DNA from 2 places in the Aeribacillus sp. JST-2 genome. Region 2 is predicted to be linked to the other one. Evidence: a T-box and tRNA genes for the amino acid it is inferred to sense, from the RefSeq annotation. Region 2 holds a T-box; the other holds one or more tRNA genes.

Region 1 (15,250 bases), on a different contig from region 2:
GATTAAATCATTAAAAACAAAAACGAATGTTTGATTGAAATCTTTGCTTTCACCAATGATCCACTTATCAAAACCATATTCTTTTCCGATGTTGTCAGATATATTTCGAAAATTTTCTAATTCTAATTGGCGAACATCCCTCCATAATTTTTCAATGATGTTTTCATCATATGTTGCAAAATGCTTCTGATCTTCATGTATAAAAACATGATCTGGCTCAATAACTTCATACAGTTTCTTGGTAGTATTGCTTAAAGGATTGTTTTCCACATAATTTGAGTTGGATATTTCTCCGTAGTTCGGCTGATAAGTCCAAATATTCCACGTGAAAAACAAACTTGTCAAAACTAATATTGTTAAAATGACCGATTTGATCGTTTCCCGGTTCATTGCCAATCATCCTCTTGATCTTGATTCGGTTCATACGGCAAAGTGAAGAAAACCGTTGTTCCTTTTTCTTCCTCACTTTTAACCCAGATTTTTCCGCCATGGGCTTCTACCATCTCTTTTGCTATTGCAAGACCAAGACCAGTTCCTCCCATTTTCCGGGAACGAGCCTTATCCACCCTGTAAAAACGTTCAAAAATCTTTTTCACACTTTCTTTTGGAATCCCAATTCCTTCATCTTTTACGCTAATTTGAATAAAACTGCCAACTTCCGCTGCGCGAAAAGAAATCTTTCCTCCTTGAGGCGAATATTTTAAAGCATTTGAAATAATATTATCGAGCACTTGAGTAATTTTATCAGCATCAACTTTAACATAATAATTCTTTTTTGGAATGTCCCGTTCAAATATGACATGCAGCTGTTTCATCATTTCAAAGCGGTCAATAATTTTATGGAAGAATTCGGTGAAATTCACCCAATGTTTATTTAAATGATAGTCTTTACTGTCCATTTTGGACAATTGAAGCAAATCATTAACAAGCCGAATCATCCGCTCCGTTTCATTTTGTGTAACCTGCAAAAATTTTGGTGCAATTTCCGGATCCTTCCAAGCCCCCTCCGCCAATGCCTCTAAATAGCTTCTCATAGTTGTCAACGGTGTTCTTAGTTCATGAGAAACATTCGCAACAAATTCACGCCGTTCCTGATTGATCCGCTCTTGTTCTGTCACATCGTAGACAACGGCAATCAGGCCATTAATGTGATGTTCATCAATTTGTATGGTAGAAAAACTTATCCGCAATATATAAGGTTTCTCTTTCGTACTGACATCTAGCAACATCGGTTCCTGCTGATTCAGCAAATCATCAAAAGTATATTGATCGGTTAATCCTAAAAGCTCCACAATCGACTTTTCTGATGCTGTTTCACGTGAAACATTCAGCATTTCAAGAGCGGGATTATTGATTATAATGATGTTTCCTGTCCGGTCTGTTGCGATAACACCTTCAGTCATATGAGCAATGACCGAAGCGAGCTTTCTCCGTTCCTCTTCCGTTGTTTCATGCGCTTCTTCCAGTTCTTCTGTTAAATGGTTGAATGTCAAAGCTAGTTGTCCGATCTCATCTTCCCCATATACTTTTACTTTTCTGGAAAAATTCCCTTTTGCAAGTTCTAAAGCTTGTTTTCTCATATCCGATAAAGGGCGTGTAATCGTACGGGCAAGAAAAATCCCAAGTGCTGCTGTGATTAAAAGCGACATTCCCGTGCCTGTTGCAAAAATTTTGTTGATCGTACGCATTTGCGAAAACACTTCTTCCATTGAAGCAACGACATACACGACTCCGATCGTTTCCCGCTTATGATCAGTAATGATAGGTGTCGCCGAAACATACATCCGATGTTTCGTATCGGGATCAAGAAGAACATTGCTTTCCGGAGAGCTGACGATTAAAGTTCTTTTGATCATATTTTCAGTCGTTCTTTTTCCAACAACATCTTTATTAAAATCAGATGTCCCGATTATCCGTGCGTCTTGATCGACTACACGAACTTCATGAATTTCCTCTCGTTTAAAATCTTGCAGGATAGCGGAAATCTCCTCTTCCAAATCCATTGATTCATCCGTTTCGGCAGTCGTCATTGCTTGTTCGATATTGTAAACAAGCAAATCAATCCGCTGCGAAAGAGAGGATTTAAAATTTTCAATTAGAGAAGATTCAAGCTCCTTAACGAAATAAATTCCAATAATTTGCATTGCCAATATAATCAAAAGAACATAAATTAAAACAATCTTGAAATGAATTGAACGGAAAAAGCTGACTTTACTGCTGTTCATGTTCACAGCTCCTGTTCAGGGTTGCGCAAATAATATCCTACTCCTCGTCTAGTGACAATCCAAGTTGGATGGCTCGGGTTGTCTTCAATTTTTTCCCGAAGTCTTCTGACCGTTACATCCACAGTCCTCACATCGCCAAAATAATCATAGCCCCAAACGGTTTGCAGCAAATGTTCACGCGTCATCACTTGTCCAATATGCTTTGCCAAATAGTGAAGCAGTTCAAATTCGCGATGTGTCAATTCAATCGTTTCCCCTCTCTTCGATACGACATAGGCGTCCGGATGAATGACGAGGGAGCCGATTTGAATTTCCGTCTGCTCAAAATTGGCATCTTTTGCTGCATTTGCTTGGTGTCTGCGCAAATTCGCTTTGACTCTTGCCAACAGTTCTCTTGTACTAAAAGGCTTTGTCACATAATCATCCGCCCCCAGTTCTAATCCAAGCACCTTATCAATTTCTGAGTCTTTAGCTGTTAACATAATAATCGGCATTTCATATTTTTTTCGAACTTCGCGGCATACTTCCATTCCATCCTTGCCCGGAAGCATAATATCAAGCAAAATTAAATCCGGCTGTATGTCTTCCACCATTTCAATGGCGCTTGTTCCATCATAAGTGCAATAAACATCAAAACCTTCTTTTTTTAAATTGAATTCTAATATATCTGCAATCGGTTTTTCATCATCTACAACAAGTATTTTTTTGTTTTCCATCACTTTCTCCCCTTTAAATCTCCTTATTTTAAATTTACCACGATTGGCTATGTTTCACCATCCATGAGAACAGAGTCAATATCTCCCAGCATAAACTTTTTACTGGGAAAAATGGGGAAAATGTAAGCAGAAAACCCCTAGCCCAGTTGCTAGAGGTTTATTTTAAATAGTTCAAAGGGTTTTGCAGCTTGCCGTTTTGATAAACTTCAAAATGCAAATGAACCCCTGTGGAATTTCCCGTTGAACCCATTATACCAATTTTTTGCCCTTGTGTAACCGTTTGGCCGGCACTAACGGAAATGGAATGTAAATGCGCATATACTGTGCGCATTCCATTATGGTGATCGATCACAATTTTGTTTCCATATCCGCCATCGTATCCTGCTGAAATCACCGTTCCGTCATCCGCCGCTACGATCGTTCTATTTGCCGGGCGGGCTATATCAATCCCTTTATGCATTCGGCCCCATCTCTGACCCATTTTGCTAGAAACATAACCTTTTGCAGCAGGCCATTTTAAAACTCCTTGTCCTCGGGAAGAAACAGCTTCTGTTCCTTTTATGATTACTTTTTTTATCGGTTTTTGGAGGATTTCCTCTTTTATTGGTTCTTTTCTTACTTGTTTGCCATTTATTTTATAAACGAAATAATGATGAAGTTTGATTCCTTCTTTTCCTTCCTGTTTTACTATTTCTTTTCCTTCAGGTATTGTTGCATCCCTAATAATTTCCATTCCATAGGGAACACGTTCTTTTTCCATTACTTTTTCTCGAACTTGAACATTGAAAAAAGGTTGATAGGTCTGTATATAGAGTTTATCGCCAGGACGAATAATTGATTCCTTTGTTAAAAACGGATTAAAAGCTAACAACTGATCCAGAGTTAAATGAAATTTTGCTGCTATATTAATGAGTACATCATGTTTTTGCACCGTATAAATGATTTCTTGCAAATATCCTCTATCTAAAAGTTTAGCACCTTCTTCAGCAGATACGATCATCTCAGGTATTATTTTTTTCTCTTTAAATGAAACTTCTTTTGATAAAAATACGTCTATTATTTGGGACTCACCTTTTTGTACGGCGGAAAAAAGTTTGCGATTTGCAAGCAGTTCTTCCATTTCAACGTGGAAATCTTCGGGCAAAAATTTTTGGATATGCTGGGAGACTGCTTTTTCCGCCTCTTTTTTATTTTGAAAATAAGCAATAATGTTTCCGCCCACAACCAAGGCAATAGATGAAACTGGAACTTGAAGACTATTGATTGCCGTTTGATTTTTTCTGCTATGAAACCTCTTTACAGGAATAAAAACTAAGTCTCGGATGGCAATCGGCGCGTTCCTATAGAAGTTTTTTGTTTTTTTTACTCCGGCCATTTTGCTGATTCCTTGCGGCTGATCCAACGCACCAATATATTTGCCGTTTAAATAAACTTGATAAACGTTGTCAGTTTGTTGGTTTGCAGAAGCTTTCAACGGCAGGCTCACTGCAAGCAATGAGCTTAAAAGAGTAAACGTAATCCCTCTGTCCCGGAAATGCTTAACTTCCTTTTTCCTTATTGCCACGATCGAGTTTCCCCCTTGCTGTTTAAACAAGCTGTCAACCGTAAGCAACCATTTCAGTTGTACTTTTATAGGGTAACATATTTTTTTTTAAACTCTTTAAATCGAGAAAAAATGTAACAAATTTGTATAATAAATGTAAACAAATTTTTATGTATAAATTTTGAGGAAACAAAAAAACGCACGACAATTCGTGCGTTTTGAATGGCTCGGGACGGAATCGAACCGCCGACACAAGGATTTTCAGTCCTTTGCTCTACCGACTGAGCTACCGAGCCGTGAAAAGTATTTCATTATGGCCCATGATGGTGCAACAATGGATCATCTGTAAAGATGCATCGTCAAACTGCAATGTGGTTCATCTCTTTATCATGGTGAGCCATGGAGGATTCGAACCTCCGACCCTCTGATTAAAAGTCAGATGCTCTACCGACTGAGCTAATGGCTCAAAATCAATCAACAATTCTTATTTTTTAAAAGTCAGATGTCCCTTCCTCTTCCAGCTCTTTCGGCGATGATGAGTGCGTCGGGACAACTCACAGTCTTTTCAAAGAAGCTTGGCTCGTTGCTCCACCACTGGGCTAATGGCTCTTCATAGCAATTATGATCTCTTTTTCAATTTTCCTGATGTCTTTAACCTCTTCTGCCTGCCGCCCCGCTCAGTTGAGAAACCAAGCAGTGGTTCGAGCAGAATACCCAAAAGGATAACTCCGAAGCAAAGTCGTTCATGCTTTGCCACATAATCTGACGGTTTATTTTTTCAAGACGTGTATAATCATACCATTTTCGAATGGATAAAACAAGTTCTTTTTCATTTTTTCTATCAATAAAAAAGAGGGATCTTTCCAAATCCCTCCTTTCCTTATTAAACAGGGCTGTAAACACTGCGGACGACATTGGTTTGCGAACGATCAGGCCCAACCGAGAAAATAGAGAGCGGAATGCCTGTTAATTGAGAAATGCGTTCTACGTAATGACGGGCATTGTCAGGTAAGTCGTCCAAGCTTTTCGCACCCGTAATATCTTCCGTCCAGCCTGGCATTTCTTCATAAACCGGTTCACATTCCGCAAGTACTTTCAAACTTGCCGGGAATTCTTCTAAAATTTGGCCTTTATACTTGTATGCCACGCAAATTTTTAACGTATCAATCCCTGTTAAAACATCTACCGAATTTAATGATAGATCAGTAATCCCGCTCACACGGCGTGCGTGGCGGACGACAACGCTGTCAAACCAGCCAACGCGTCGGGGACGTCCTGTCGTTGTTCCATATTCCCTTCCGACCTCACGAATGCGATTGCCTATTTCATCATGGAGTTCTGTCGGAAACGGTCCATCTCCTACACGAGTGGTATATGCTTTCGAAACGCCGACAACATGTTTAATTTTGGTTGGCCCTACACCGGCGCCAATGGTTACACCGCCTGCTACCGGATTGGACGAAGTGACAAATGGATATGTCCCTTGGTCAATATCAAGCATAACCCCTTGTGCTCCCTCAAATAACACCCGGCGGCCTTCGTCCAATGCATCGTTTAGCACGACAGATGTATCGCATACATATTCTTTAATTTGTTGGCCATATTCATAATATTCTTCTAAAATCTCTTCAAGTTTGAATCCTTCCACTTCATACACTTTTTCAAACAGCCGGTTTTTTTCTTCTAAATTCCGTTTTAATTTCTCTTCAAACACTTCCCGATCCAACAAATCGGCAATCCGAATGCCAATACGGGCGGCTTTGTCCATATATGCCGGGCCAATTCCTTTTTTTGTTGTGCCAATTTTGTTGGCGCCTTTTCTTTCTTCTTCCACTTCATCTAATTTTAAATGGTATGGAAGGATGACATGAGCACGGTTGGAAATTCGCAGATTGTTCGTTTGAATTCCTCGTTTATGTAAACCGCTAAGCTCTTCTACTAACGCTTTCGGATCAACAACCATTCCATTTCCAATGACACAAATTTTATCTTGAAAAAAAATACCTGATGGGATTAAATGCAGCTTATATGTTTCACCGTTAAATTTAATGGTGTGACCTGCATTATTGCCTCCTTGGTATCGCGCAATCACTTCCGCATTTTGCGAAAGGAAGTCAGTAATCTTCCCTTTTCCTTCATCTCCCCATTGCGTACCAACCACCACAACTGATGACATGTATATATCCACCTCCGCGTTTAACAAAAAATCAAACCAAGAAACAAGTTTATTCTACCAATTGCTAAGGGCGGAGTCAAATAAATCCGAACAAAATATTTAAAATCAAATAAAATGTTCGGTATTATATAAAAAAAACTGTCTCATGAAGAGACAGCTGGAGGAATGTGATCATCATCAAATCTCCGTTCAAGATTAACAAACTTATTATATTCCTTTACAAAGGCAAGCTGCACTGTGCCGACAGGACCGTTGCGCTGTTTGGCTATAATAATTTCAATAATGTTTTTGTTTTCTGATTCGTTATTGTAATAATCATCCCGATACAAAAAGGCCACAATGTCCGCATCTTGTTCAATGCTTCCCGATTCGCGAATATCTGACATCATCGGGCGTTTATCTTGACGTTGCTCCACACTTCTGGAAAGCTGAGACAAAGCAATCACAGGAACTTCCAATTCCCGTGCCAGTGCTTTTAAAGATCTCGAAATCTCTGAAACTTCTTGTTGACGGTTTTCCCTGTTTCGGCCGCTCCCTTGAATTAATTGCAAATAATCAATAATCACCAATCCAAGCCCTTTTTCCTGTTTTAGCCGCCGACATTTGGCCCTTATTTCGCTCACTCTTATGCCGGGTGTGTCATCTATATAGATCCCCGCATTTGATAAACTTCCCATTGCCATTGTCAATTTCCCCCAATCATCTGGGGTTAAATTCCCAGTTCTTAAATTTTGCGCATCAATGTTCCCTTCTGCACAAAGCATCCGCATCACAAGCTGTTCAGCACCCATTTCCAAGCTGAAGATAGCTACATTTTCATCCGTTTTCGTCGCAACATTTTGAGCGATATTTAGTGCAAAGGCCGTTTTTCCGACAGAAGGACGGGCTGCAACAATGATCAAATCATTTCGCTGAAAACCTGCCGTCATTCGATCCAATTCGGAAAAACCTGTAGGAACCCCGGTAATCTCCCCTTTGCGGTTATGAAGCATTTCAATTTTGTCATATGTTCTGACAAGAATATCTTTTATATTTTGAAACGCTCCTGCTTTTTTGCGCTGCGCTACCTCCATGATGTTTTTTTCCGCATCCATCAGCAGCGAATCTACTTCATCTTCGCGGTTGTAACCTTCCTGAACAATCGATGTTGCCGTTCTAATCAATCTCCGCAAAATCGACTTTTCTTCTACAATTTTTGCATAATATTCTACATTTGCGGCTGTCGGAACAGAGTTGGCCAAGTCGCTTAAATAGGAAACTCCGCCAACTTCATCTAAAATTTTCGCATCCGCTAAATCTTTCGTCACTGTTACTAAATCGACCGGCTCCCCTTTATCAGCAAGCCTTAGCATCGATTGGAAAATTTTTTGGTGACTGGATCGATAAAAATCTTCAGGCACTAAAATTTCCGAAGCTAACATAAGGGCTGTCTGCGGTTCTAAAAAAATCGCCCCCAGCACTGCCTGCTCTGCTTCTATATTTTGGGGTGGAATTCGATCACTTAATAGAAGATCATTCATGATGATCACCGCCTTTTTCAATCAACACTTTCATCATGGTTATCCGAAAAGAAAGTATAAAGAGAAATGTGGCATTATTTCAAGATTCACTTCTTTCCATAATACCACATTTTCTTTTCATTCTTTTATTCTTCTGTTACGTGAACTTTCAAAGTTGCGGTGACTTCGGAATGCAGTTTGACGGGAACGTTCGTATACCCTAGAGAGCGAATCGCATCCGGAAGGTCGATTTTCCGTTTATCGATTTGAATCTGAAAATCTTTTTTTAATTGATCTGCTATTTGTTTGCTCGTAACAGAACCAAATAGCCTTCCGCCCTCTCCCGCTTTTGCTTTCAATTCTACGGTAATTTGTTCAAGCTGTTCTTTTAATTTTTTTGCTTGAGCCAATTCCTCGGCAGCCTCTCTAGCTTCTTTTTTCTTTTGAGCTTCCAGCTGTTTTAAGTTTGAGTTTGTCGCTTCAATCGCCAATCCTTTTTTAATAAGGTAATTTTGTGCATATCCATCCGCTACTTCTTTTACCTCGCCTTTTTTCCCTTTTCCTTTTACATCTTTTAAAAAAATGACTTTCATTCCCTATTTCCCCCTTCAAAATAATCAAAAACAGCTTGCTTTAACCTTTTTTCAGCCTCTTTTATTGTAACATGTTCTATCTGTGCTGCTGCATTTGTTAAATGGCCCCCTCCTCCAAGAGCTTCCATAATCAATTGGACGTTTATATCCCCCAAAGACCTGGCGCTAATGCCAACTGTATTCTCATCACGTTTGGCAATCACAAAAGAGGCTAATACACCGCTCATCGTCAAAAGGGTGTCAGCTGTTTGGGCTATCATTACTTGGTCAAAATATTCATCTTCGTTTTCCGCTTTGGAAATAGCGACGCCATTAGGGAATATTTCCGTGTTTTCAATGAATTTTGCCCTCTTGACATAATGTCCGATATCCTCTTTTAAAAATTTTTGTACGAGAATGGTGTCTGCCCCTTTTGATCTTAAATATGAAGCTGCATCAAATGTACGGGAGCCTGTTCTAAGCGTGAAATTTTTCGTATCGACAGTAATTCCTGCTAATAACGCTGTTGCTTCAACCATATTTAAATTTAATTCTGCCGGTTGATAAACTAAAAGTTCTGTGACTAATTCGGACGTAGACGAAGCATACGGCTCGATATAGACGAGAAGAGGGTCTTTAATAAATTCTTCTCCTCTTCGATGATGGTCAATAATGACAATGTGATCGATTTCATCCAATATTTTTTCCTCTTCCACCATAGATGGCCTGTTTGTGTCCAACACAACGAGAAGCGTTTGATCGGTAGCAATTTCCATCGCCTCTTCCGGCGAAATAAATCGAGACCATAACTCAGAATTTTTCTTTACCTCGCTGATCAGTTTATCAATTCCGTGTCCCATCTCATCAAAATTGATAATGATAAACCCGTCTTTTTGATTTGCTTCCGCTACTTTTAAAATGCCGATGGCTGAACCAATTGAATCCATATCAGGGTTTTTATGACCCATAATCAATACTTTATCGCTCTCAAGAATAATTTCTTTCAACGCATGAGAAATGACGCGGGCACGGACGCGCGTTCGTTTTTCTACCGGATTCGTCCTTCCTCCATAAAACTTCACCTTGCCATTTTCTTGTTTAATGGCTACCTGATCACCGCCTCTTCCTAAAGCTAGATCAAGGCTTGATTGTGCCAAATCACCCAGTTCCGGCAGACTTTTAACACCTTTTCCAATCCCTATACTCAAAGTCAATGATACATTTTGAATGATGGCATTTTCCCTTACTTCATCCAAAATGGCAAACTTATTTTTTTCAAGTTCTGCCAGAATGTTCTCATTTAACACCGCAACAAAGCGTTCGGAAGAAACACGCTTTAAAAAAATTCCGTTTTCAACCGCCCACTTATTGAGAATAGAAGTGACAACGCTATTTAAGCTGCTTCGTTTTTGATCGTCCAACCCTTGCGTAATTTCATCGTAATTATCAAGGAAAATATATGCTAAAACAGTCCGTTCGTTCTCATACTGTTTTTTCAGTTCTGTTTTATCTGTCACATCAAAAAAATAAAGGATGCGTTCCTCTTTTTTTACAATAACGTGAAATTTTTGATCTTGTAAAGAAATGATATCCGAACCAGCTTTTTTCTTAAAGAGCGCCGTCAATGGCTCCGCTATATCTTGAAGTGACCGGCCAATCAACGTTTCGTTTTTAAAATAAGAAGCAATAAATGGATTCGCCCATTCAACGATATACTGATCATTTACAAGCATGATTCCAATCGGCATTTCCATTAAAGCTTCCTCGCCCGCTTTTTCCAGCCGCAAACTCAATGCCGAAATATAGGCATCGATGTCTGACCTCAGTTTTTTGAAAGCGTAATGGAAAAAAAGCAAACCGGAAACTGCGATTACTGCGATTATACATCCCGCCAACCAATGATAGAAAAACAAAAGAACGACCGTTGTTATTACTATCCCTATCAAAACATATAAGGAGTAGAGGAATAAAGATTTTTCTAAAACATCCGGCATTTCATTCAGCTCCTCGCAAACAAAACGAACCGTTTAACGGATTTTATCACGGAGATTAAACCCTAAATCAACAATTCCTAATATCTGGACAGGATAAAGCAGGATCGGGATGAAAAACGAAACAACAACAGCCAAAATTGGTATGGCTTTAGAGAACTTTTTGACGTAAGAAAAATAAAAAATGAAGGAAAAACCTTGAATCAACAATAATGTCCGCAATATAAAAACAAGATTTAAAAGGGCTATATATAAAAACGACCCCTCCGGTATGTTAAGAAACATCAGAACAACAGCAATTAAATAATACCATATAATGCTAGTAGGAAATTTCCAATCTCGAAAAGGCATGAGGGATCCAGTATTCATTTTTAATCTTTTCAAAATCGGTTGATTTATGATATGTATGACAATTGTTAATATAAATGAACCAACAACAAACATACTTGGAAGCAAATAAGCGAATACATTTAGCTGGGCGTTTACTTGCTCCGCCAATATTTTCTTTGCTTCTTCATCTAAAGATGGAAACAATTCCAAAGTTTCATTTATGGTAGATCTCGTTTGCTCGATCGTTTCAGCGAAAATATCCTCTCCTAAATAGACAATAGATACGGCATATGCCGCAACAAAATGGATAAGGAGAGAAATCGTTCCGCCGATCAGACTGTACATTGGCCTTTGACGACGATAAAAATAAGCCATGACAATCCCTGTTGTGCTAAACATTAAGGCCATCGGAACCGAAACAAAGGTTCCTGCCAAAAACGATAGCAAACAAGCGGCGATCACCAACGAAATCGATTGTTTCCATCCATGCCGAAAAACAAAAATGATAAATGGCGTTGCAAGCAACAAGATGGTGATGAAACTAATAATTGGAGCATATAATGTAACCAATAGAAGGATGATGTATAAAGCAAGCAATATGGCTCCTTCCACTAAAACGTTCGTTCGTTTCACAAACTCACCTCGATCTTGAATCTTAACTCCTATTTTAATCCAGAGTTTTTAAACAATCAAATCATGGTTCTATCAAAAAACATTTTTCAAATCACTTTGAGTAAGAAAAAAGCAGCAAGGATATTACCTCACTGCTTTACCTCTTACTTATCATCTGCTACATATGGGAGCAATGCCATTTGGCGAGCCCGTTTAATGGCAATTGTTAATTTCCGTTGATATTTTGCACTTGTTCCTGTTACACGGCGAGGCAAAATTTTACCGCGTTCAGAAATGAATTTTTTAAGCAAATCCACATCCTTGTAATCGATATGGGTAATGCCGTTTGCTGTAAAGTAGCAAACTTTGCGGCGTTTTCCGCGACCTCTGCGTCCTGCCATCATCAAATCCTCCCTTCTCTTCTAATTTTGCCGTACAATATGTTAAAATGGCAAATCATCATCAGAAATATCGATCGGCTGTCCGTCATTGGCGAAAGGATCATCGTCCAAGCTTGTGCGGCTTTGATTGCTGCGGTTTTGATCAAAAGGAAAATCGCCATACGGATTTGCATTTCCTTGATTAGCGCCGTAATTATTCCCGCTTGAGGCGCTCTTCGGTTCTAAAAATTGGACACTGTCTGCAACAACCTCTGTTACATATACCCGTCTTCCCGTTTGATCTTCGTAACTGCGAGTTTGAAGACGTCCGTCAACGCCCGCAAGGCTTCCTTTTTTTAAATAGTTTGCAACATTTTCTGCGGGACGCCGCCATACGACACAATTAATAAAATCAGCTTCCCGTTCCCCTTGCTGATTCGTAAAATTTCGATTCACTGCAAGGGTGAACGTTGCAACCGCAACACCGCTGGGCGTGTACCTCAATTCCGGATCCCTTGTAAGCCTGCCGACAAGGACGACACGATTCATCATATTCAAACAACTCCTAAACTGCTTTTAAGATGATTTTACCATTTTAACATTTTTATTTAAACGATTTATTCTTCTTCTTTTACAATAATATGACGTAAAATGTCTTCGTTAATTCTTGCTAAACGATTGAATTCTTCAACAGCCGCTGGGGCAGCTTTAACATTGAGAATCATATAAATGCCGTCGCGGAAGTCTTTAATTTCATATGCGAGACGGCGTTTTCCCCATTCCTTTACTTCCGTAATCTCCGCACCGTTGTTCACAAGAATGCTGTTAAAACGCTCCACGAGCTCTTTTTTGGCATCCTCTTCAATGTTCGGGCGGATGATGTACATAATTTCGTATTTTCTCATCCTTTTCCACCTCCTTCTGGTCTTTGCGGCCCAATCGGGCAAGGAGTAATCATCATTACTCACAAAGCAAAATTATAGCAAAGTTTTCATTGCTATGCAATACAGGAAATCTGCCGTAGAGAATAGGAATATACCGAAAAACGTTATTTTCTTTCTTCACTTATTTGAGATGGAATTTTAAACATTAAAGCGGAAATGGATGATATCCCCATCTTGCACTTCATAATCTTTTCCTTCCAAGCGCACTTTTCCTGCCTCTCTAGCTGCCGCCATTGATCCAGCCGCTATTAAATCATCATAAGAAACAGTCTCCGCCCGTATAAAACCACGTTCAAAATCGGAATGGATGATCCCTGCGCACTCTGGAGCCTTCATTCCTTTCCGAAACGTCCATGCTCGGACTTCTTGTTCACCAGCTGTAAAATATGTAGCAAGCCCCAGTAAGCTATAGGATGCTTTAATTAATTGATCCAGACCGGATTCTTGAATCCCAAGTTCCTCTAAAAACATCTCTTTTTCTTCAGATTCCAGTTCAACAATCTCGGATTCAATTTTTGCACAAACAACGATTACTTCCGCATTTTCTTGCGCCACGTATTCTCGAACTTTTTCCACATATTCATTGCTGCCTGATGCGGCATCTTCCTCGTTTACGTTTGCCACATAAAGAACAGGTTTAATGGTTAACAAATGAAGCTGTTTCACATATTTCAACTGTTCTTCGGTAAATGAAAGGGAGCGAGCCGGTTTTTCATTTTCAAACGCTTCTTTCAATTTCACTAAAATCTCATGCTCAAACATCGCTTGTTTATCTTTCTGTTTAGCCATCTTGGCCACTCGATCCATCCGTTTATCAACAGTCTCCAAATCAGCCAAGATTAACTCCAAATTGATGGTTTCAATATCTGCAATCGGGTCGACTTTTCCGGCAACGTGGGTGATATTATCGTCTTGAAAACAACGAACAACATGGCAAATTGCATCAACTTGACGAATATGGGAAAGAAATTTATTTCCGAGACCTTCACCTTTGCTAGCACCCTTGACGATGCCTGCGATATCTGTAAATTCAAACGTAGTCGGCACCGTTTTTTTCGGATTAAAAATTTCTGTAAGTTTTTGCAACCGATCATCAGGTACTTCAACGATCCCAACGTTTGGATCTATCGTACAAAAAGGATAGTTGGCACTTTCTGCACCAGCTTGTGTAATAGCATTAAATAATGTAGATTTTCCGACATTCGGAAGACCTACAATACCAGCTGTTAAACCCATTTATTCTTCACTCCTCTTTATTAGGGCGATATGCCGCCAATCTTCACATATTATAGATAGGAAAAAGGAAAATGACAAGCTTTCTTCCATTTCATGATCCAGGCCGCATCCACCATTTCAAAAGGCTGCCGTGCATTACCGGCAGCCTTTTATCATTCGCTGCTTTTTGCAATCACTTTTTTCATTTTTCTTACAAATTCTTTTCTTGGCATAAGCACACTATGGCCGCAACCTTCGCATTTAATCCGAATATCCATGCCCATTCGTATGACTTTCCAACGGTTTTCACCACAAGGATGAGGTTTTTTCATTTCGACAATATCGTAAAGATCAAATTCTTTATTTACCATTTAAATTATCATCATCCTTTCTCCTCTATTTCTTTATGTTCAACCTATTGTTCAGGTAATGTCCAAAATGAAATGCCACCTAAAAGAGATGGCATATGATATCTATATTTTACCCACTTTTTTGGCTCATTGGTAGCATGTCGCGAAAATTCCAGTCTCTTAAACAGAAATAATCATTTGTTTTATGTATAGAATTCCGGCGCTTTCCGTATAATGGTAATACTATTAAAAGGAGTGAATCCACAATGAAACGAAAGGCTGCTATATCTCCTATTACCGAAAAGGAAAGGATTTTTTTTCATCATCCAGATGCAGTTTCCCGTTTAACATTAAAAATCGAAAATTTAATACCAAAAAATACATACCAGCCCATTGTTGTTTTATGCATTGGCACCGATCGATCAACAGGGGACTCACTCGGTCCATTAGTTGGGACAAAACTTGAAGAACAAGGGGCAAACCATTTCTATATTTATGGAACTTTAAAATATCCCATACATGCCGTTAATTTAGAAGAAACACTTGAAACAATATATTACACATACTCAAATCCGTTTATTATTGCAGTAGATGCTTGCCTCGGTTTAATGAAAAATATCGGATCGATCGTTGTTTCAAAAGGTTCCTTAAAACCCGGCGCAGGCGTGAACAAGAAATTGCCTGAAGTCGGCGATAT
Region 2 (15,250 bases):
ATCATTTCTAGTCTTTATGCACAAAAAATGCACCAGTAAAAGGTGCTAAACATTCATCTTTTTATATGAACTGGCATTGCAGCATCTACGAGTTCCTCCACGTTAAGAATGGATTTTTATTTTTTTTATTTCCTCCGTCAACAGCGGCACAACTTCAAACAAATCACCGACGATTCCGTAATCAGCAATACTGAAAATGTTTGCCTCCGGGTCTGTGTTGATCGCAACAATCACTTTTGAATTCGACATTCCCGCTAAATGCTGAATGGCTCCGGAAATTCCGCAGGCAATATAGAGATCAGGGGTGACAACTTTTCCGGTTTGGCCTATTTGCATCGAATAGTCGCAATAAAAAGCATCACAGGCCCCACGCGAAGCTCCGACTGCTCCCCCCAGTATATCCGCCAACTCCTTTAATGGTTTAAATCCTTCCGCGCTTTTGACACCGCGGCCGCCGGCAACTATTACTCTTGCTTCCGTTAGATCAACACCTTCAGCCACATTTTGCACAACTTCTTTCACAACCGTACGCAAATCTTTTATTTCAACAGATAAAGATTCCACTCGGCCTGTTTTCGTTTCGTCTTTTTCAAGTGATTGAATGTTATTGGGGCGGATGGTTGCAAACACAATTCCTTCCGTGATCATTTTTTTTTCAAAAGCCTTTCCTGAGTATATCGGCCTTGTAAACACGATGTTGCCCCCTGCTGTTTCAATCGCCGTTGCATCAGAAATAAGTCCTGTATTTAATTTAGCCGCCAGCTTCGGTGATAAGTCTTTGCCTAATGCGGTGTGACCGAAAATGATCGCTTCCGGTTTTTCTGATCGAATGACAGCCAACACAGCCTGCGAAAAACCGTCAGAAGTATAGTGCTTCAATTTTTCATCCTCTACCAGCACAACTTTGTCAGCCCCGTGGGCAATCAATTCGCTTGCAAAAGAGCTTACATGTTCCCCAGCCAAAACAGCGACAACTTCCCCTCCTTCTGAAATGATTTTCCCGGCGGCCAAAGCCTCAAATGATACCTGTCTTAATGATCGGTCTTTCAATTCACCTAACACTAATACTTTGCGCGCCATATTCTCCCATCCCCCTTGTTTTCTTTTCTAAATGACTTTTGCCTCTGTCCTCAGCAATGAAACGAGTTCTTTTACTTGATCTTGAAGATCTCCTTCAAGTATCTTTCCAGTTTCTTTTTTCGGAGGTAAAAATACTTCAATTGTCTTTGTTTTCGGTTTCACATCGTCTTCGTCTAAATCCAAGTCTGTAAGATCCATTTCTTCAAGCGGTTTTTTCTTTGCTTTCATTATACCGGGCAATGATGGATATCTTGGTTCATTCAATCCTTGCTGGGCGGTGATTAAAAGCGGCAAAGTTGTTTCAATTACCTCGGAATCCCCTTCCACATCCCGAACAACTCTCACTTCTTTTCCGCTTATTTCAATATTCGTTATTGTGGTGACATACGGAATGTCAAGCAGTTCCGCCAAACGGGGGCCGACTTGGCCTGATCCTTCATCAATCGCGACATTTCCGGCTAATATAATATCTGCTCCTTGATCCTTTAAATATTTGTATAAAATGGAAGCGGTTGTGGATGGATCCCCTTCTTCAAGCTCATCTTCTACATTGATTAACACCGCCTTATCACACCCCATCGCAAGAGCAGTGCGCAATTCTTTTTCGCTTTCTTCAGAGCCTACGGAAACAACCGTCACTTCACCGCCATGAGCCTCCCGAATTCGTATCGCTTCCTCAATAGCGTATTCATCATACGGGTTGATAATATATTGTGCATCCCCGCAAGCAACCACACCATTTTCAATCACAATTTTTTCTTCTGTGTCAAACGTTCTCTTGATTAAAACAACGATATTCATTTCATCCATCCCCTTTTTCAAAAAATTTTCCGGGCACCGCATCATTATCTGCTATGTTGTATGTCGGTTCGTTTTCGGTGAATGGAAACCGTTTGTTAAAAGATCAAATATTTTTTCCGCATTCGAAAGCAGATCGTATTTTTGTTCTTTCATCACCCATGTTGTTGCCGTCTCGTCGATTGCGCCAAAAATCATTTGTCTTGCAATCCTCACATCCAGATCTTTGCGAAATTCACCCGTTGATTTTCCAAATTCAATCACTTCATCGATAACTTTTAAATAATCTTTTAAAATTTCGTTGATTTGCTTTCGAAGCTCCTTGTTCACTTGCCGCAGTTCCAGCTGCAAAACAACGGCAAGATGAGGATCCTCGACAAGCATTTGAAAATGTCGATGTATCAATGCAAACAATTTTTCCGAAGCCGTCGGCTTACGGTTCAGTTCGCTTTTTACTTGTTCTAAGTGTCCGCTTATTTTTTCTCTGAACAAAGAAATTAAAATGTCCTCTTTGTTTTTAAAATAAAGATAGATGGTTCCATCCGCTACTTTTGCTTGTTTAGCGATTTTTGACACTTGCGCTGCATGATACCCGTTTTCAGCAATCACAATAACGGCTGCATCAATAATTTGTCTATATTTCGGTCTTTTTTCTTTCAACGTCTCTCTTCTCCTTCATCATAAGTGAATGAATAGTCATTCATTTTCATCATATGTTAGCAGGCTTTTTTTGTCAAGCGGACGTAAAACAAGCATGCAAACTTTTTTTAAATTTTTCCCTCATCATTATTCTCCATTTTATTTTTTTCTTCTTCTATTAATCTTCTTCTCAAAATTTTTCCGACAGGTGTTTTAGGGAGCTCTTGGCGAAATTCATATTGCTTCGGCACTTTATACGCAGCAAGATGTTGCCTTGCAAATTGATCCAGTTCCTTTTCAGTCAGCTGGACCCCTTCTTTCGGAACGACATACGCCTTTACGGTTTCTCCTCTGTAAGGATCAGGAATGCCGGCAACAACTACTTCTTTTATTTTTTCATGCCCATACAAAACTTCTTCTATTTCGCGAGGATAAATATTGAAGCCGCCGGCGATGATCATGTCCTTTTTGCGATCGATGATGTAAAAGAAGCCGTCCTCGTCCATATAGCCAATATCGCCTGTAAACAGCCAGCCGTCTTTTAAAACAGCGTCCGTTTCTTCCTTGTTGTTCCAATAACCTTTCATTACTTGCGGGCCTTTTACGATTAGTTCGCCATATTCATAAACATCAGCGATCCCCTGTTTTTCAGCCGAGTATATGGCCGCATCAGTATTCGGCCATGGAATGCCGATGCTGCCTTTCTTTTTGACCTTTGAATCAATGACATTCGCGTGCGTGACCGGCGATGCCTCCGAAAGCCCGTATCCTTCCACAAGCTTCCCGCCTGTTTCCTTTTCAAACCTTTCCTGCACCTCTACCGGAAGAGGAGCCGAACCGCTTATGCAATATTTAATGGAAGTCAAATCATATTTTTTTAAATCTTTATGGTTTAATAAGGAAATATAAATCGTTGGCACTCCGGGAAAGAGTGTCGGCTTTTCTTTTTGAATCGTTTTTAAAATTTCTTCCGCTTCAAATTTTGGCAGCAAAATCATTTTGTAGCCCTCTAAAATGGATAAATTCATCACTGCCGTCATTCCATATACATGAAAAAACGGAAGAACTCCAAGTATTGATTCTTCCCCGCGCCGGCATGGATATGTCCAAGCAGAGCACATTTTGGCATTGGATATTAAATTTTCATGTGTCAGCTGGACGCCTTTCAGAAATCCTGTCGTTCCCCCTGTATATTGCAAAAGAGCTACATCTTCTTTCGGATCAATGTTTATATTCAATTCAGCCGCTGGAGATGTTTTTAAAATGTCTTTCCATAAATGGGTTTCTGGTGAAGGATCAATACTGACGGCAACATTTTGCTGTTTTTTGTTGACGAGCGGATATAAGAGGTTTTTCGGAAACGGCAAATATTCTTGAATTTTTGTAATAATAATGTGCTTCAATTTTGTCAGCGCTTTTATTTTCCTCGCTTTCGGATAGAAGATATCCAATGTTATAAGATATGTCGCCTCGCAATCTTTCAATTGATGCTCCAATTCTTTTTCCGTGTAAAGGGGATTCATTTGCACAACAATGCCGCCTGCTTCCAATACGGCGTAATAGGAGATGACAGCTTGCGGCGAATTTGGGAGCATTAATCCAACTCGGCTTCCTTTCTTTAAACCGATTTGTTCTAAATAATTAGCTAATTTTAACATTTGTTCATAAAGTTCGTAAAAAGTCAACGTCTTCCCAAAAAACGAAACAGCTATTCTTTCAGCAAATTGCTCGACCGTTTCCTTAAAGTATCGAGTTAAAGGCTTATTCTCCCAAATGATGGCATGCGGGACTTCCGATGGATAAAATTTCAACCATGGCTTTTGATGGTCCATCTTCTTTCCTCCCCATTGAGAATCATTTTCTTCATTATATCAAAAATATATTCAGAAATATATTTATTTTAAGAAAATTCAACACCCAACCAGCAGAGATTGCATTTCCCTGCCGGTTACGCAAAAACCATTAAATACACAATGCCGACAACAACAAAAACACCGCATAAAACCATTAATATTTTCGCTAGCGTTTCCATATCCTTACTCTCCCCTAATTTCCAATGCCTGTACCGATCACATAGGAAAGACCGACGGAAATGACCATCGAAATAAATCCTACCGCTCGGTTATCTTTTTGAATTTCATCATCAATTTTAAATTTTGGCGTTAAAAACTCGAAGATAAAATATCCGATCAAAAGCAATGCAAATCCGTAAAATCCCCAGCCAATCATCTCAAAGAGGGAATCGTGCTGTTCGATCGTGTAACGGAAAACATTGGATATGCCAAAAATTTTTCCACCAGTTGCCATAGCCACGGCAAGGTTGCCTTTATGAATTTCCTCCCAATTTCTGTATTTGGTTACCAACTCAAAAATGACTAAAAACAGAATGCCGCATAAAATGACGACACTATAGTTGGCGGCCGTTTCAACATAGACATTTTCCCAAAACGAATTCATGCTGACTCTCCTTACAAACAATTTATTTTAGATTGACGATTGTTACGCCTGTGCCCCCATCATTTGCTTCACCGAAGCGGATGCTTTTGACGGCGCGGTGCTGTTGCAAATACTCCCTAACTCCCTGTCGAAGCACTCCTGTTCCTTTTCCGTGAATGATGGAAACTCGTGGATATCCAGCAAGCAAAACATCATCCAAATATTTTTCAAGCCGAATAAGCGCATCTTCATACCGTTCTCCCCGCAGATCAAGTTCCAATGGAACGTGGAAATCTTTTCCTTTTACCGATGCAAGCGGCTTTTCCTCCACAGCCGATGGACTTTTGATATATTCAAGATTTTCTTCGTTCACCTTCATTTTCAAAATGCCGATTTGAACAAGCCATTCCTTTTCGTTAGCTTTTTCAATAAGTTGGCCTTTTTGATTTAAATTTAAAACTTTCACCTCATCACCTGGTCTAAAGGTTCTGTTTTCTTTTTTCCTTTTCGGCAGCTGCTCAGATTTCGCAAATACAGGTAGAACTGCTTCAAGCTGTTTTTTGGCTTCAATTAGTTCATGATCTTTCACGGCGGCCAACTGTTCTTTTTGCATTTTTCTTAATCTCTGAATAATGTCATCCGCCTTTTTTTGCGCCTCTTCCAGCTTTTCTTTCGCTTTCTGTTCCGCCTCTTCCAATAGTTGATCCCGTTTCCGGCTAAATTCCATCATTTTTTGTTTTAATTCATGGTACAGTTTTTCAGCTTCGTTCAAAGTCTTTTCCGCTTCCCGCCAATTTTCTTCCGCCCGTTTATTATTTTCTTCAAGAGAAGCGATCATCTGATCTACTTCGGTCCGTTCCGTGTTGATAAGCGATTTAGCCCTGTCAATGATATGGCTCTTCAGTCCAAGTCTTCTTGATATTTCAAAGGCATTGCTCCGTCCGGGAACGCCGATTAATAACTTATAAGTTGGCGACAACGTATCGACATTAAATTCTACACTCGCATTCACGACTCCTTCTCTGTTAAAGGCGTACGCTTTTAACTCCGGATAATGGGTAGTGGCGACAACTTTCGCTCCTTTGTTTAAAGCTTCGTCTAAAATCGCAATGGCCAAGGCGGCACCTTCCCCGGGGTCTGTTCCTGCGCCAAGCTCATCAAACAACACGAGCGAGCGGTCGTTCAACTTCTGTAATATATCGACAATATTGACCATATGCGAGGAAAAAGTGCTCAAACTCTGCTCGATCGATTGTTCATCTCCAATGTCAGCATAAACAGCTTCAAATACAGCCATTTTGGAGCCGTCTTGAGCAGGAATCTGCAAACCAGCCTGCGCCATTAGAGTAAGGAGTCCGATCGTCTTTAATGCCACCGTTTTCCCTCCGGTATTTGGACCAGTGATAACAATCGAATGAAATTCTTCCCCTAGTTCAATCGTATTTGGTACAACTGCCTCTGGATCAATCAGAGGGTGCCGTGCTTCATAAAGCTTAATGACGCCATCGTGATTGATCTCCGGTTTTGTTGCATGAATTCTTTTGGCATATAAAGCTTTTGCAAACATAAAATCGATTTCCGTCATAATCGAAACATTTTGGTAAATCCCTTCGCTTATCGCCGCGATCATCTTAGATAACTCTGTTAAAATCCGCTCAATTTCCTGTTTTTCTCTCATTTTCGCTTCATTTAGCGAATTGTTCAAATCAACGATTGCCTGCGGCTCGATAAACAACGTGGCGCCTGATGAAGATTGGTCGTGAACAATCCCTCCGTAAACCCCTCTGTATTCTTGTTTGACCGGAATGACGTAGCGGTCGTTCCGAATGGTAATAATCGCATCTGACAACATCTTTTGTGCGGACGGAGAGCGGATGATCGACTCGAGTTTTTCCCGAATCCGCCCTTCCAGCGTGCGCAGTTGCCTGCGAATCGATCTCAATTTTTCGCTCGCATCATCAAGCACCTCTCCATCATCCCGAATGCAGCGATTAATTTCTTTTTCTTCTTGGAAATAAACATGAATGCCGCCGGCCAATCTTCCTAAATGGGGCAAAGAAACATCCTCATTTTCTATCAAGTTTAGCACAAACTGTTTCATTTGCCTTGAGGCGTACAGAACGGCGGAAATAGCGACAAGCTCTTGCGGACTTAGACTTCCGCCAATTTGGGCACGCTTGACACTAGGGCGTATATCGCTTAAACCTCCCAATGGTATATGTCCTTTTATTCGAAGCACTGTCGCTGCCTCATCCGTTTGCTCCTGCCATTTGAGCACTTCTTGAAAATCTCCAGACGGCATTAAATGCTGCGCTTTCTCTTTCCCCAATGAAGAGGATGCATGATCTTTTAGTTGTTCCCTTATTTTGTTAAATTCCAAAACGTTCAAGACACGTTCTTGCAAAGTGTACCCTCCCGACATGCTGGATTGTCAGCATTTCTTTTTCAAAAATTGGCGCAGTTGGCCGATGTCCCACGTATTGACAACAACTTCCGGACGAATGAAAGCTTTGCGTGCATACGCAACCCCTATCTCCATATCATTCAGCATATCGATACTATGGGCATCTGTGTTAATCGCCACTTTTACACCGAGCTCCTGCGCTTTTTGTAAGTGTTCCACACATAAGTCAAGCCTATTGGGATTGGCATTTAATTCTAAAATCGTATTGGTTTCCTTCGCAAGTTGAAGGAGCATGTCAATATCGACGTCATAACCTTTTCTTCCACCAATCAATCTGCCTGTCGGATGAGCAATGATGTCTACATGGCGGTTGAAAAGGGCTGATTTCAGCCGTTCCATGATTACTTCATGCGGCTGTGAGAATCCGGAATGAATAGCGGCAATGACAATATCAAGATCTTTTAGAAACTCATCCTGATAATCAAGAGTTCCGTCAGGCAAAATATCCATTTCGACTCCTTTTAAAATGGTAAAGTCTCCATATTGATCATTCAATCGATCAATTTCTTCTTTTTGCTGCTGCAGTCTCTGAGGCGTTAGACCGTTGGCCACTTTTAAAAATTGCGAATGATCGGTAATGGCAATATATTTATATCCTTTTTTTCTTGCGGCCTCCGCCATTTCTCGAATGGAATGCGCTCCATCGCTCCAAGTGGAATGCATATGGAGGTCGCCTTTCATTTGTTCAACGGAAATAAGCCCGCCTGTATACTTTTCTACTTCTGTTCCTTCTTCCCGAACTTCCGGCGGAATCAATGGCAAATCAAAATGCTTATACAGCGCTCTTTCCGATTCAAAGGAGAGAATTTCCCCTGTTTCAATTATTTCAACCCCGTATTCGCTGATTTTTTCGCCTCTCTCTTTCGCAAGTTGGCGCAATTTTACATTGTGTTCTTTAGATCCGGTAAAATGAAGCAGAGCCGATGCGAATTCTTGCGGATGAACAAGGCGAAAATCGACATTGACCTTAACATCCAACATGAGCTCAACAGATATTTTCGTATCTCCTTTCGCAATCACTTCGCGAATGTTTGGCATGGACAAAAGATAATTTTTTGTTTTTTCAATAGATTCGGTCGCAATCACAAAATCGAGATCTTTTACAGTTTCTTTCATTCTTCTTAAACTTCCCGCCCGCGAAAAACGAACAATGGAAGCTTCTTTTTCCAAGAACTTTTCTATTTCTTCTGCAATTGGCAGTACACGGGCAAGAGGCAGCCGTTCGAGCCTTTCATCCCATTCTTGAATGGCAGCCAAAATTTTTTCTTCTGAAATCTCCCCAAAACCTTGGAGATTGCGTACTTGGTGTGATTCACAGGCTGTTTTTAAAGAATCGAGATCCACGACTCCTAATTGCTGATACAGCTTTCCAATCTTTTTTCCGCCCAGCCCCGGAAGCTTCAAAAGCGGAATCAGCCCCTCCGGAACCTCTTTCTTGAGGTTTTGCAAAGTTTTCGATTCGCCAGTTTCCATAAATTCTTTAATAACAGCGCTCGTTCCTTTGCCGATGCCGCTGATCGCAGTAAAATCGTAAATATCAGAAAGGCTTCTGTCATCTCGTTCTAGAGCAGCGGCTGCTTTTTGAAATGCAGCTATTTTAAAACGGTTTTCTCCCTTGATTTCCATATATATCGCAATTGTTTTCAACAACTTTACTACGTCCTTTTTATGGACAGCCACGTTCGAATCACCTCTCAAACCGAACAACTATCAAAATGATACAAGTTTTTTTGACGGGATACAATGATATGGATCGCTGCCATCATCTTGAGGGTTGCATGATAAACAAGGAAGGACGATGGATGCTTCATCATATCAAAGTTCCATCGTCCGTTCACAGCTTGTTTCCGTTGCCTAAGTAATTGATCAACAGATCATGAAGACGGTCAGATAATATCGGGGTATGATGAACCATTAGTTCCGCCAGCACCGACTTACCGAGAATGCCTTGAACTTGTTCAATCGGCAACAGCATCCCTAAAAAAAGAACAAGGAATAAAATGAGGTATGTTTCCGCAAATCCAAATATTGCCCCCAACAACCGGTTTACTTGTTTAAGGATGGGCAAAAGCGCAACAAAATCTAGCATCGATCCTATTATATGAAGGGCAATTTTGGCACAGAAAAACAGCAGGACAAATGCGACGGTTCTGTAGTAAGCAAGCTCCAAATAATCTCCGGTTAAAAAGGAAAAGGCAGGGTCGGCTTCACCTAAATGAGGAAACGGAACCCACAGTTTCAATTTTGGAGCCAAATCATCATAATATGTTCTGGCAACAATAAAAGCAATAATCGCACTTGTCAAATAAATGACTTGAAGAATAAATCCCCTTTTTAAACCAACCAATAAACCGAAAGTCAAGAAAAAGAAAATGATCAAATCAAGCATGTTTACTTTCAATCCTTTTCATCCAGTTGTTTTTTCAGTCGTTCATATTGTTCTTGCAATTTCAAATAATCGTGAACGACATTGATCGAGGTCAGAACAGCAATCTTATTGAGATCAAGAGTTGGGTTTTTCTTGCTGATTTCCCGCATTTTTTCATCAACAATTGATGCAACAAGACGGATATGGCTCACGCTTTCATCTCCGACAATCGAATATTGCTGTCCGTATATTTGAACGGTTGTTTTATTTTTCGGTTTCGGTTTTTCAGACAAATGAATCATCCATCCTTCTGTCAAATTTGTCGTTGAACCATAATAAAATTCTAACCATTATCATAACATGATTGTCGAAAAGATGGAAAGAAGTATGAATGGAATTTGGGAGAGCTGGGAAAGAGCAACGTCTTTTTATCTCAGTAAATCTGAAGGCTTTTTAACGGTATGAAATAATTTCGGTATTTTCTTTCAAACACAAATGGAGGTGCGTCGTGCACCTCCATTTTTAACTGCGAAGCACTGCTGAAAATTTCTCTTCAACCGATTTGATTACTTTTTCATGGACTGCCGCCACGTCATGATCCGTTAACGTTCGTTCAGGATCATAATAGCGAAGGGAGAATGCCACAGATTTCTTTCCTTTTTCCAAATGCCCGCCTTCATATACGTCAAAAAGGGAAATCTCTTTTAATAATCGTCCCCCGGCTGTAACAATTGTTTTTTGCAGCTCTTCAGCTTGGACTTTTTGATCAACGACGAAGGCAACATCGCGAGTAATCGACGGAAATCTCGGAATCGCCTCATAGACGACCGGCTCGGCTTCAAATTGGAAAAGCTCTGCTAATTTAAGTTCAAAGACGTACGTTTCATCCAAGTCGTATTCTTTTTCAACCTGTGGATTTAATTCACCGACAAATCCGATAAACGTCCCGTTCAAATAAATATCCGCTGTTCTGCCAGGGTGAAGCCCTTCTGCATTCCCTCGTTTGTATTCAATCTTTTTTGAAAGCCCCAATAGATTAAACAAACCGTCTAAAATTCCTTTTACAACATAAAAATCAACTTTTTTTCTTTCGCCTTGCCAAGGATGATAGACGAAATGCCCTGTCAAAACAGCTGACAGCCGTTCTTTTTCCACCGGTTTTCCACCATTATTCTCCGAAACGAAAACGGAGCCGATTTCGTAAAGATGGACATCATCCATTTGCCGCGCCTTGTTGTATTGAACACATTCCAATAAATGAGGAATCAAACTAAGCCGAAGAACACTGCGTTCCTCGCTCATTGGCAGAGCCAACCTTGTTAGTTGCGATTTTTCCAATGCAAAAAGCGCAGCCTTTTCCTCGCTTGTTAATGAATATGTGATGGCTTGGCAGAGGCCGGCTCCTTCTAAAAACCTGTGAACCTTTCTCCGCTTTCCTTGATAGTCTGTTAATTTGCCCAAGGTTGACTTTCCCTCCGGCAATGTGGAAGGGATATGGTCATATCCATATAACCGCGCCACTTCTTCAATTAAATCTTCTTCTATCGCAATATCCCCTCGTCTTGTTGGCACCGTCACAGTGAAAACACCATTTTTTTCAACGGTTTCAAATTGCAGACGTTCAAAAATTGCTTTGATTTCATCAACTTGAATGTTCGTTCCCAAAACACGGTTAATTTTTTCCGCTGATACAGAGATCACCTTAGGTTCAACTTGAAGGTCATGAAATTCAACACTGCCTTTTAACACTGTTCCTGAAGCGTATTTGGCAATTAATTGTGCTGCTCGTTCTGCCGCTTCTTTTACCCTTACAGGATCAACTCCTTTTTCAAACCGAGCGCTGGCCTCGCTTCTGAGCCCTAAATCTTTTGAAGCTTTGCGGACGGTGGATCCTTTAAAATAAGCGGATTCCAATAAAACGGTCGTCGTATCTTCCCTTACCTCTGAATCAGCGCCTCCCATGACTCCTGCTAATGCAATGGGAACAGTTCCATTTGTAATGACAAGATGATCGTTTGTGAGCTTCCGTTCTTGATCATCAAGAGTGACAATCGTTTCCCCATCGTATGCCCGGCGGACGAGAATTTCTTTTGACCCGAGCCGATCATAATCAAAAGCATGAAGCGGCTGGCCGTATTCCAATAAACAATAGTTGGTGATATCGACCACATTGTTATGGGGTCTGATTCCTGCTTTTATCAAACGCATTTGCATCCATAACGGTGAAGGAGCAATTTTGACATTTTTAATCACTTTTGCCACATACAGAGGATTATCTTCTTTTGCCTCGACGTTTACTGTAATATAATCTGAAGCTTTTTCTTCTGCCGGCACATACGCTGGGTCGGGCATATGCACCTTCTTGTTTAAAATGGCAGCAACTTCATATGCAACCCCGATCATGCTTAAACAGTCCGCCCGATTTGGAGTGAGGCCCAATTCCAAAATGTGGTCATTAAAAAACAACTGTTCAATTGCATCTTTTCCAACCTCTGCATCGCTCGGAAAAACAAAAATGCCGTCAGAAAACGGTTTTGGTACAAGTTTTCCTTCAATCCCTAATTCTTGTAAAGAACAAATCATCCCGTTTGATTCTTCCCCGCGAAGTTTGACCCGTTTGATTTTAAAATTTCCAGGCAAAACGGCGCCGACTTTTGCCACGGGCACTTTTTGTCCTTTTGCTACGTTTTTTGCGCCGCAAATAATTTGCACCGGTTTTTCTTCCCCGATATCGACTAAACATTTGCTCAATTTTTCGGCGTTCGGGTGCGGTTCTTTTTCAAGCACTTCGCCAACGACTACATTTTTGATTTCTCCGCCGACAAAATGAACGCCTTCCACTTCAATTCCGCTTCGTGTAATTTTTTCCGCCAGCTCCTCCGGAGAAATATCTACATCAACATATTCACAAAGCCATTTATATGAAACAAACATCGATTGATCCAGCCTCCTTTGAAGATTACGCTTGTTTAAACTGTTTTAAGAATCGCAAATCGTTCGTATAGAAATGGCGAATGTCATCAATTCCGTATTTCAACATGGCGATTCGTTCAGGCCCCATTCCAAACGCAAAACCACGGTATTTTTTCGAATCAAATCCGGCCATTTCCAATACGTTCGGATGAACCATCCCTGCTCCTAGAATTTCAATCCAGCCAGTTCCTTTGCAAACATGACAGCCTTTCATGGAACATTTAAAACAGGAGACATCCACCTCAACAGAAGGTTCAGTAAACGGGAAAAAGCTTGGGCGCAAGCGAATTTGCCGGTCTTCGCCAAACAGCTTTTTCGCAAACGCTTCAAGAGTTCCTTTCAAATCGCTCATGCGAATGTTTTCATCGACAGCAAGCCCTTCGATTTGCGTAAATTGGTGAGAATGTGTCGCATCATCGGTGTCGCGTCTGTACACTTTTCCGGGGCAAATGATTTTGACAGGTCCTTTTCCTTTGTATTTTTCAAGCGTTCTTGCCTGTACGGGCGATGTGTGGGTTCGTAGCAATATTTCCTCCGTTATATAAAAAGAGTCTTGCATATCGCGGGCCGGATGCCCTTTTGGCAAATTCAGCGCTTCAAAATTATAATAATCTGTTTCAACTTCAGGCCCTTCTTCCACCGTATAGCCCATTCCAATGAACAAATCTTCAATTTCTTCAATGACCGCTTGAATAGGATGGCGGTTCCCCGACAGAACAGGCCGCCCCGGCAATGTAACATCAATTGTTTCTTTCTCAAGCTTTTTCTCAATTTCCGCTTTTTCAAGTTCTGTTTGTTTTTTGCTGATTCCATCGGCAATAGATTCACGCACCTCATTCGCTAAAGCGCCGATTTTCGGCCGTTCTTCTTTCGGCAGCTTCCCCATTCCGCGAAGCACTTCCGTAATCGGTCCTTTTTTGCCGAGATATTGAACACGTATGTTTTGCAATTCTTTTAGATCCGCCGCAGCCTGCACTTTTTGCAGCGCTTCATCTCGAAGTTTTGTCAACTCTTCCTGCATGAAAAAATCCTCCTTTTTATTGAAAATAAAAAAAACTCATCCCCTAAAGGGACGAGTTGAACCGCGGTACCACCCTTATTAACAAAGAAATATCTTTGTTCTCTTCATTGTTATAACGGCAAAGCCGGAGCGCCTTTACATACGAAAATCGTATGGTCCCGGCGTCAACTCAGGAGGTGAATTCATTTGCTTCCACCATAAAAATGCTTTCAGTCTGCGGCATTTTCTCCCTGGAATGGCGATCAGCAAACTACTCTTCTCCTTCATGGTTGTTCCTTTATTCAATTGCTTTTTATTATAAAAAAAAGAGAAAAGAGACGCAATACTATTTTAGGAGATGATACATGAAAATAGCGGAAGCAACGGCTACATTGAGAGATTCCGCCTGTCCATAAATCGGAATTTTCAAATTTTGATCCGTCATTGCCAACAGTTCACCCGACACTCCATTTCCTTCATTCCCGACTATTAATGCAAATTTTTCACTAGGTTCGATTGTTTTATAGGAGACTGCATTGGAAAGGGAGGTGCCGTATACCGGAATCGAGGCATTTTTCAATTGAGTAATGATATCTTTCAGAGAAGCATGGATTATAGGCAAATGAAACAGCGATCCTTGGGTTGCCCGAATCGTTTTACTATTATATAAATCAACGGTTCCTTCTCCAAGAATAACGACATCCATTCCCGCTGCATCGGCGGTGCGGATGATGGTGCCCAAATTCCCGGGATCCTGTACCGCATCAATCAACAGCCATTTATTGTCATGAATATTTATGTCTCTGGATCGTTTTTTGCAAACAGCTATGATTCCTTGCGGTGCTTCCGTTTCCGAAAGAAGCCGGAACACCTCTTTTGATACAACAGTCATCGGAATGGAGCCATGTTCAAAGTCTTCCGGGAGGGATGTCCCTTCTAACATGACCAGCTCTTGGACGACGCCCTGCTGTTTTAACGCCTCCTCTACTAAATGGAAGCCTTCTATTAAAAAAAGCCCTTGTTTCTCTCTTTCCTTTTTCAAACGGAGTTTTTTCCATTTTTTCACTTTTTCGTTTTTCACCGATTCAATCCGTTTCAAGAAACTTTCTCCTTCAACTTGTTTTTTCTAACATATACATAATATAGAATACCGCGGAAAAAATAAAGAAGAACGAAGGGTAAACGAGGTGAAAAAGATGAATTTTGATTTACGAAACGCCGTCATTGCCAATATATCGAATAATACGCAAGACGAGCTAAGAGAAACGATTGTTGATGCGATAAAAAGCGGGGAAGAAAAAATGCTTCCGGGACTCGGAGTCTTATTTGAAATCATCTGGGAAAACTCGAGTCAACACGATCAACAAGAAATGGTTGAAACCCTTGAACAAGGATTAAAAGGAAAAGGAGCTGGAAAATAACCAGCTCTTTATTAGTGATAGATGATTTTTTCAACGGTTTCTTTATCCAGACGTTTGATAACTTCCGTCAG

Evidence for each region. A T-box is a leader RNA that pairs with one kind of tRNA and senses whether it is charged. The one in region 2 lies ahead of pheS (phenylalanine--tRNA ligase subunit alpha), so its partner is inferred to be a tRNA-Phe.
Region 1: it encodes a tRNA-Phe, which carries the amino acid that the T-box ahead of pheS (phenylalanine--tRNA ligase subunit alpha) is inferred to sense. The anticodon was not compared.

What each region holds. Positions count from the first base shown of each region.
Region 1 covers NZ_JBVVUU010000022.1:6,688-21,937, forward strand. Annotated here, with positions in the region: gene AC0KTX_RS11520 (YycH family regulatory protein) at 1-390, opposite strand, end outside; gene walK (cell wall metabolism sensor histidine kinase WalK) at 387-2,225, opposite strand; gene yycF (response regulator YycF) at 2,228-2,941, opposite strand; gene AC0KTX_RS11535 (peptidoglycan DD-metalloendopeptidase family protein) at 3,099-4,505, opposite strand; tRNA gene AC0KTX_RS11540 (tRNA-Phe) at 4,708-4,780, opposite strand; tRNA gene AC0KTX_RS11545 (tRNA-Lys) at 4,875-4,950, opposite strand; gene AC0KTX_RS11550 (adenylosuccinate synthase) at 5,368-6,660, opposite strand; gene dnaB (replicative DNA helicase) at 6,804-8,180, opposite strand; gene rplI (50S ribosomal protein L9) at 8,306-8,752, opposite strand; gene AC0KTX_RS11565 (DHH family phosphoesterase) at 8,749-10,725, opposite strand; gene AC0KTX_RS11570 (YybS family protein) at 10,759-11,685, opposite strand; gene rpsR (30S ribosomal protein S18) at 11,829-12,065, opposite strand; gene ssb (single-stranded DNA-binding protein) at 12,108-12,596, opposite strand; gene rpsF (30S ribosomal protein S6) at 12,662-12,949, opposite strand; gene ychF (redox-regulated ATPase YchF) at 13,127-14,224, opposite strand; gene AC0KTX_RS11595 (DUF951 domain-containing protein) at 14,377-14,574, opposite strand; gene yyaC (spore protease YyaC) at 14,820-15,250, shown strand, end outside.
Region 2 covers NZ_JBVVUU010000004.1:51,829-67,078, reverse strand. Annotated here, with positions in the region: gene AC0KTX_RS03550 (electron transfer flavoprotein subunit alpha/FixB family protein) at 103-1,080, opposite strand; gene AC0KTX_RS03545 (electron transfer flavoprotein subunit beta/FixA family protein) at 1,108-1,881, opposite strand; gene AC0KTX_RS03540 (TetR/AcrR family transcriptional regulator) at 1,933-2,538, opposite strand; gene AC0KTX_RS03535 (long-chain-fatty-acid--CoA ligase) at 2,646-4,349, opposite strand; gene AC0KTX_RS03530 (DUF350 domain-containing protein) at 4,564-4,974, opposite strand; gene AC0KTX_RS03525 (endonuclease MutS2) at 4,997-7,357, opposite strand; gene polX (DNA polymerase/3'-5' exonuclease PolX) at 7,385-9,097, opposite strand; gene AC0KTX_RS03515 (CvpA family protein) at 9,252-9,818, opposite strand; gene zapA (cell division protein ZapA) at 9,815-10,078, opposite strand; gene pheT (phenylalanine--tRNA ligase subunit beta) at 10,308-12,719, opposite strand; gene pheS (phenylalanine--tRNA ligase subunit alpha) at 12,745-13,779, opposite strand; T-box leader at 13,824-14,055, opposite strand; gene AC0KTX_RS03495 (TrmH family RNA methyltransferase) at 14,105-14,857, opposite strand; gene sspI (small acid-soluble spore protein SspI) at 14,955-15,179, shown strand.